2 regions of the Stenotrophomonas sp. 2201_Sma genome follow, and region 2 is predicted to be linked to the other one. Evidence: riboswitches for the same ligand, from Rfam matches in the RefSeq annotation. Region 2 holds a riboswitch; the other holds the start of a gene.
The links. Region 2 has a riboswitch for thiamine pyrophosphate ahead of ACZLIF_RS01040 (TonB-dependent receptor). Riboswitches for the same ligand answer to the same signal wherever they lie in the genome.

Region 1 (3,178 bases), 1.0 Mb from region 2:
GCGCGTGAGGCGCGCGATGCAGCGCCGCCGGAGCACGCCCGGCGACGCCAGTCCGATCAGCCCTGCTGGTAGACCTCCGCGCCCGCAGCGCGGAACTGCTCGGACTTCTCCTTCATTCCGGCCTCGGCGTACTCGCGCACGTCCTGGGTGATCTTCATCGAGCAGAAGTGCGGCCCGCACATCGAGCAGAAGTGCGCCAGCTTGTGCGCGTCCTTGGGCAGCGTCTCGTCATGGAATTCCTTTGCCTTCTCCGGGTCCAGCCCGAGGTGGAACTGGTCTTCCCAACGGAACTCGAAGCGCGCCTTGCTCAATGCGTTGTCGCGGACCTGCGCGCCCGGATGCCCCTTGGCCAGGTCGGCCGCATGTGCGGCGATGCGATAGGCCATGATGCCGTCGCGCACATCCTGGCGGTTGGGCAGGCCAAGGTGTTCCTTCGGCGTCACGTAGCAGAGCATCGCGGTGCCGAACCAACCGATCATCGCTGCGCCGATGGCACTGGTGATGTGGTCATAGCCGGGCGCGATGTCCGTGGTCAGCGGCCCCAGCGTATAGAACGGAGCCTCACCACATTCGCGCAGCTGCTTGTCCATGTTTTCCTTGATCAGCTGCATCGGCACGTGCCCGGGACCTTCGATCATCGTCTGCACGTCATGCTTCCATGCGATCTTCGTCAGCTCGCCCAGCGTTTCCAGCTCGCCGAACTGCGCCGCGTCGTTGGCGTCTGCGATGCAGCCCGGGCGCAGCCCATCGCCCAGCGAGAAGGTCACGTCGTAGGCCTTCATGATTTCGCAGATGTCTTCGAAGTGCGTGTAGAGGAAATTCTCCTTGTGGTGGGCCAGGCACCACTTGGCCATGATCGAGCCGCCGCGACTGACGATGCCGGTCACCCGCTTGGCGGTCAGCGGCACGTAGCGCAGCAGCACGCCGGCATGGATGGTGAAGTAGTCCACGCCCTGTTCGGCCTGTTCGATCAACGTGTCGCGGAAGATCTCCCAGGTCAGTGCCTCGGCACGGCCATCGACCTTCTCCAGGGCCTGATAGATCGGCACCGTGCCGATCGCCACCGGCGAGTTGCGGATGATCCACTCGCGGGTCTCGTGGATGTGCTTGCCGGTGGACAGGTCCATCACCGTATCGCCCCCCCAGCGGATCGCCCACACCAGCTTCTCCACTTCCTCGGCAATGCCGGATGACACCGCGCTGTTGCCGATGTTGGCGTTGATCTTGGTCAGGAAGTTGCGGCCGATGATCATCGGCTCGCTTTCCGGGTGGTTGATGTTGTTGGGCAGCACCGCCCGGCCACGGGCGATTTCGTCGCGGACGAACTCCGGGGTGATGATCTTCTGGATGGATGCGCCGAAGGCTTCGCCCGGATGCTGCTGCAGCAGGCCTGCATCGCGGATCGCGTCCAGCCGCTGGTTCTCGCGGATGGCGACGAATTCCATCTCCGGCGTGATGATGCCGCGGCGCGCATAGTGCATCTGGGTGACATTGCCACCCGCACGGGCGCGGCGCGGCAGGCTGCGGGCCGGGAAGCGCACCGCATCGAGCTTCGGGTCGTGCTCGCGATCGCGGCCGAAGGAAGAGCTCAGGCCATCAAGCTGTTCGGTGTCACCCCGCGCTTCGACCCAGGCACGGCGCAGGGCCGGCAAGCCCGCGGACAGGTCGATGCGCACGTCAGGATCGGTGTAGGGGCCGGAGGTGTCATACACCGTGACCGGCGCGTTCTCTTCGCCGCCGAACAGGGTCGGCGTGCGGCTCAGTGCGATCTCGCGCATCGGCACGCGCAGGTCCGGGCGCGAGCCGGTGACATGGATCTTGCGCGAGCCGGGAATCGGCCGGGTCACGGATTCGGAGAGTTGCTGGGCCTGTTGCTGCAGGGCGGAGAGCTGTGCGTTCATCGGGCATCGTCCAGGAGGGTCAGGGACGAAGCGGCGGCGCACTGCCCCCGCACGCGGACGGCCCTTGGGCCGCGTCCGGGTTCGGTTGCATTGCAAAGCTTCCCTACGCCGGTATGAGCCGGATCAGGTTCCAAGGGACTGTCTCAACCGTGGCCGATGGCCGCGGTACCCCCGCTTCTTGCCGGCATTAGACCATAGAAGTCCTGCAACAGGGCGAGCCTACAGGGCGGCTGCGCGTCACGCGACATTGATGAATTAACGCAACCATGACGTCGCGTTCAGTAACGTGCACGCGCATCGTGTCGCTGCGACCGATGACGCATCGCCGCCATCGCGGCCCCTGCCCGGCTAGCGCTCGAGTGCCGCCGGCCCCTCGCTGCAAGCATTTGCTCGCTCCCTCAATCCCTTTGATCGGAGAAGCTCCTTCATGGTGTTTCGTGTTTCCATCGCACTGGTCCTGTTGCTGGTGCTGCTTGCCGGCGTAGCACCCGGTCCCTTCAACGCCGTGGTGCAGAGCATCCTCGGCGAACTCATCCGCGGCATCGGCTGGCTGTACCTGCTGGTGGTGTTCCTGGCGCTGGTGTTCCTGATGTACCTGGCGTTCGGCCGCTTCGGCAACCTGCGCATCGGTGGCGAAGACGCCGAACCCGAATTCTCGCGGGCCAGCTGGATGTCGATGCTGTTCGCCGCCGGCATGGGCATCGGCCTGGTGTTCTGGGGGGCGGCCGAACCGATCTCCCATTTCAGCAAGCCGCCGGAAGGACTGGCACCGGAAAGCATGGACGCCGCACGTGCAGCGATGCGCTATGCGTTCTTCCACTGGGGCCTGCATCCGTGGGCGATCTACGCGCTGATCGGTCTGGCAATGGCGTGGTTCCAGTTCAACCGCAACGGCCGCGGGCTGGTCAGCGACATGCTGCAGCCGATCATCGGTCATCATCATCGGGGCTGGATCGGACGGATTGTCAACATTGCCGCGGTGGTGGCCACGGCAATCGGTGTGGCCACCACGTTGGGCTTCGGCACCATCCAGATCGCAGCCGGCATGCAGCGCGTGTTCGGCGTGCATGCCGGTGTGCCGCTGCAGCTGACCATCATCGCCGTCGCCTTCGTGCTGTACATGGCCTCCACCCTCAGCGGCGTGGAGCGCGGCGTGAAATGGCTGTCGAACTTCAACCTGGCGCTGGCCGCCCTGCTGCTGGCACTGGTCCTGGTGCTCGGGCCGACCGGCGCGATCTTCAATACCTTCACCACGACGCTGGGGTCCTACCTGAACC
Region 2 (3,178 bases):
TGGTCGGTGGCCTTCCATACCAGCGCGGTCTGCGGCAGGAAGCGCGACAGCCGGCTGTGCCGCTGCGGCGTGCCGCGCTTGTCGTAGGCGCGCTCGTCCAGGCGGACGAAGCGGCCACCGGCCAGCCATTGCCAGTCATCGCCGAACTGCATGCGGTCCAGCGCGAACACGGCGGTCTGGCGGCTGTCCAGACGCCGTGCGGACGGGCCGGGCATCAGCGGCGAGGGCTCGTACACCGGCACCTGCGTGTCGTGGATGTTGCTGCTGCCTACGTACTCGTTGACGCTCGGTCGCCTGTCCACCGTGCGGCGGAACGTGTCGGCGCCGACCGTCAGCTGGTGGCCGACGCTGCCGGTGTCGAAGCGGCCACGCAGCTCGGCGCGCGCCTGCTGGTTGCGGCGGGTATCGTCCGGACTGCGGTAGTCGTAGATGTCGTAGTCGCCGTTGGGGGCGAAGTAGTTGCCGGGCACGCTGCCGTCAGCGCATGCGTCGGCGTAGTAGCAGCCATAGGCGAAGGCGACGTTGTCGTCGATCACCGAGCGGCTGTGGCCCACCGACAGCCGCGACTGCCAGCGCTCGTTGAAGTCGTAGGTGTGTACGGCGGTGATGTTGGTGCTGGCGATCTCCACCGGGCGCTGCCACGGCTGATAGCCCAGCAGGTGCTCGCGGTCGACGCCACGAGGCAGCTCCCGTGCGCCCAGCAGCTGGTAACCGGACACCGAGCGCTGCGAACTGGTCTGGTAGTTGGCGTCCACTTCCAGCTTGCCGCGCTCACCGATCAGCCAGTCCGCTGCAAGCGAATAGAAGTTGCGGCGGCCGTCGGCGTGCTCGACGTAGGACTCGCTGCCCTCCCAGGCGGCATTGAGGCGGATGCCGAAACGCGGCGTGATCCAGTGGCCGACATCGACGGCGGCATAGCGCGAGCCTTCCGAATCGGTGCCGAGGGTAGCCGCGCGCACTTCCGCCGGGCGCTTGCCGATGTAGTTGATGATGCCGCCGGGCGCCATCACGCCCGCGGCGAGGCCGGCTTCACCCTTCAGGATCTCCACCGCCTGCACGTTCTCCAGCGCCAGCCGCTGCTCGCCGGCGATGGCCAGGCCGTTGAAGCGGTAGCCGGTGGCGGCATCGAGCGCGAAGCCGCGGATGGCGACGTTCTGGTAGTAGCCCACCGGCGCGTAGGCATCACCGAGCGAGGCGTCATTGCTTGCCAGTTCGGACAACGAGCGCACCTGTCGACGGTCGAGGTAGTCGCGTTCGAGCACGTTCACCGAGGCCGGGGTGTCCTTCCAGGAGCCGGCGCCGAATGCACTGACCCGCGCGCTGTCGGCCGCCGGCCTGCCGGCCTGCACGCGGACCGCTGCCAGCTCGGTGGGCGAACGTTCGCCGCTGTCGGCTGTCACGTCGGGGGAGGCTCCAGCCTCGCTGGCATGCAGCGGCAGCGCGGCACAGAGGGCGAGAGCGAGCAGGGTGGGACGCAGGCAGCGGTTCATTCGATTCGTCTTCGGACAACAGGGGAGACGAAGCGACGGCGCGCAGGTGCACCGGCCCGGAACGGGGGTGTGGCTGCGGCTCAAAGCTCCCTACGCCGGTGCAAACCGGATCAGGTTCCAAGGGACTCTCTCAGCCTGCAGATCCAGGCACCCCCGCTTCAGGCCGCTATTTCACTACAGATGGCAGGGATTTGCGAGCCGATGCCCTTCAGGCGGCGGCATGCAGCGCCTGCAGCAGGGCCTGGCCGGGTGCGCTGGCGAACCACGCGGCATGGCCCAGCATGAAGGGATACCAGGCGACATCGGCGTTCGCCGTCGAGCCGGTGATGCCTTCGAAGTACTCCACTTCGGACAGTGCGAAGTCGAAGTGGACCATCGGCAGCAGGTCCGCCAGCAGGTGCAGGCGGGTGGCCGACAACGGCAGCACTTCGCGGTAGCCGTCGAGCAGCGCCAGCGCGATGTCGATGCGCACCGCCTCATGGCCCCGCTCCAGCTCCAGCCAGGCCACGGCATTGCGCTCGATCGCGGTGGCCAGGTCGAACAGCGCGCTGGTGGGTGAGGCGAGGCCGAAATCCAGCACGGTGCTGACGTCGTCGCCGCGCCACAGCAGGTTGGAGACATGCCAGTCGTTGTGCGCCCACAGCGGCGGCTCGGCGGACAGGCGCGCGGCCAGGCCGGCATGCCAGGGCAGGACGTCGCGGCGCAGCTGCGCCTGCCACGGAATCCGCGCCAGGTAGCGCGCCAGTCCCGGGCGGTCGGGAAGACCCGCTTCCAGCGCGCTGATGGGGGCGGCGGCGCGGATCAGCTCGTCGCGTGCCACCAGGACATGCGTGCTGCGCTGTGGGACCTGGTAGCTGGCGGCGGCCTGATGCAGCCGGGCCAGCATGCGTCCGGCAGAACGCGCCCGTGCGATGTCCGTCAGCAGCGTCCAGGAGGCGGCGTCGCGGTACAGATCGTCACCCACCCCCGGTGAATGCAGTTCATAGGTCCAAGGCCCATGCTCGATGGCGCTGTCGCCTCCGGCGGTGGGCAGAACCTTCACCACCGGCACGCCGGCAGCGTCCAGATGGGCGATGAAGCGGTGTTCTTCCTGCAGGCAGGCGGCACTGCGCACGCTGCGGTGGTGGCGCTTGATGAACACCCGGCCGCGGGAACCCTCGACCAGCGCGGCGGCCGACAACGGCCGGGGGCTGTGCCAATGCAGGGCGCTGTCCGCGTCCAGCACCGGATAACGGCGGGCCAGCCAGGCAACCTCGGCTGCATCGATCGCGGGCCAGTCGGCAGCGACCTCATCGTTGTTGAGGCCCTGCACGCGGTGGGCGGTGGAGGTCATGCGGGGGCCGGGGGCAAAGGAGTCATCCAGGGCTGCGCATTCAACGCCATGGACGGCCCGGACGCAAACGGGCGGGTCATCGACCCGCCCGTTGCCGGTGATGCCGGGCAGTGCCGGCGAGGGTTACCAGCCGCGGTGGCGACCGCGGTCGTGGTAGTAGCGGCGGTCGCTGTCGCGCCAGCGGCGGTCATGACCGCGGTCCCGATAGCCATAGCCCCGGTCGTAGCCGCGATGGTAGCGGCGGTCATAACGGCGGTCGTGGCGGTCCGGGGTGGTCAGGTTGCCGATCGCGCCGCCGGCCACGGCACCGCCGACGGTGGCGGCCGGATCGCCATTGGAAATCAGGTGGCCGGCG

Region 1: another riboswitch for thiamine pyrophosphate. It lies ahead of thiC (phosphomethylpyrimidine synthase ThiC); the one in region 2 lies ahead of ACZLIF_RS01040 (TonB-dependent receptor).

Annotation. Positions count from the first base shown of each region.
Region 1 covers NZ_CM151329.1:3,685,669-3,688,846, forward strand. Annotated here, with positions in the region: gene thiC (phosphomethylpyrimidine synthase ThiC) at 57-1,901, opposite strand; TPP riboswitch at 1,984-2,084, opposite strand; gene ACZLIF_RS17030 (BCCT family transporter) at 2,329-3,178, shown strand, end outside.
Region 2 covers NZ_CM151329.1:239,916-243,093, forward strand. Annotated here, with positions in the region: gene ACZLIF_RS01040 (TonB-dependent receptor) at 1-1,490, opposite strand, end outside; TPP riboswitch at 1,561-1,655, opposite strand; gene ACZLIF_RS01045 (phosphotransferase enzyme family protein) at 1,699-2,823, opposite strand; gene ACZLIF_RS01050 (glycine zipper 2TM domain-containing protein) at 2,947-3,178, opposite strand, start outside.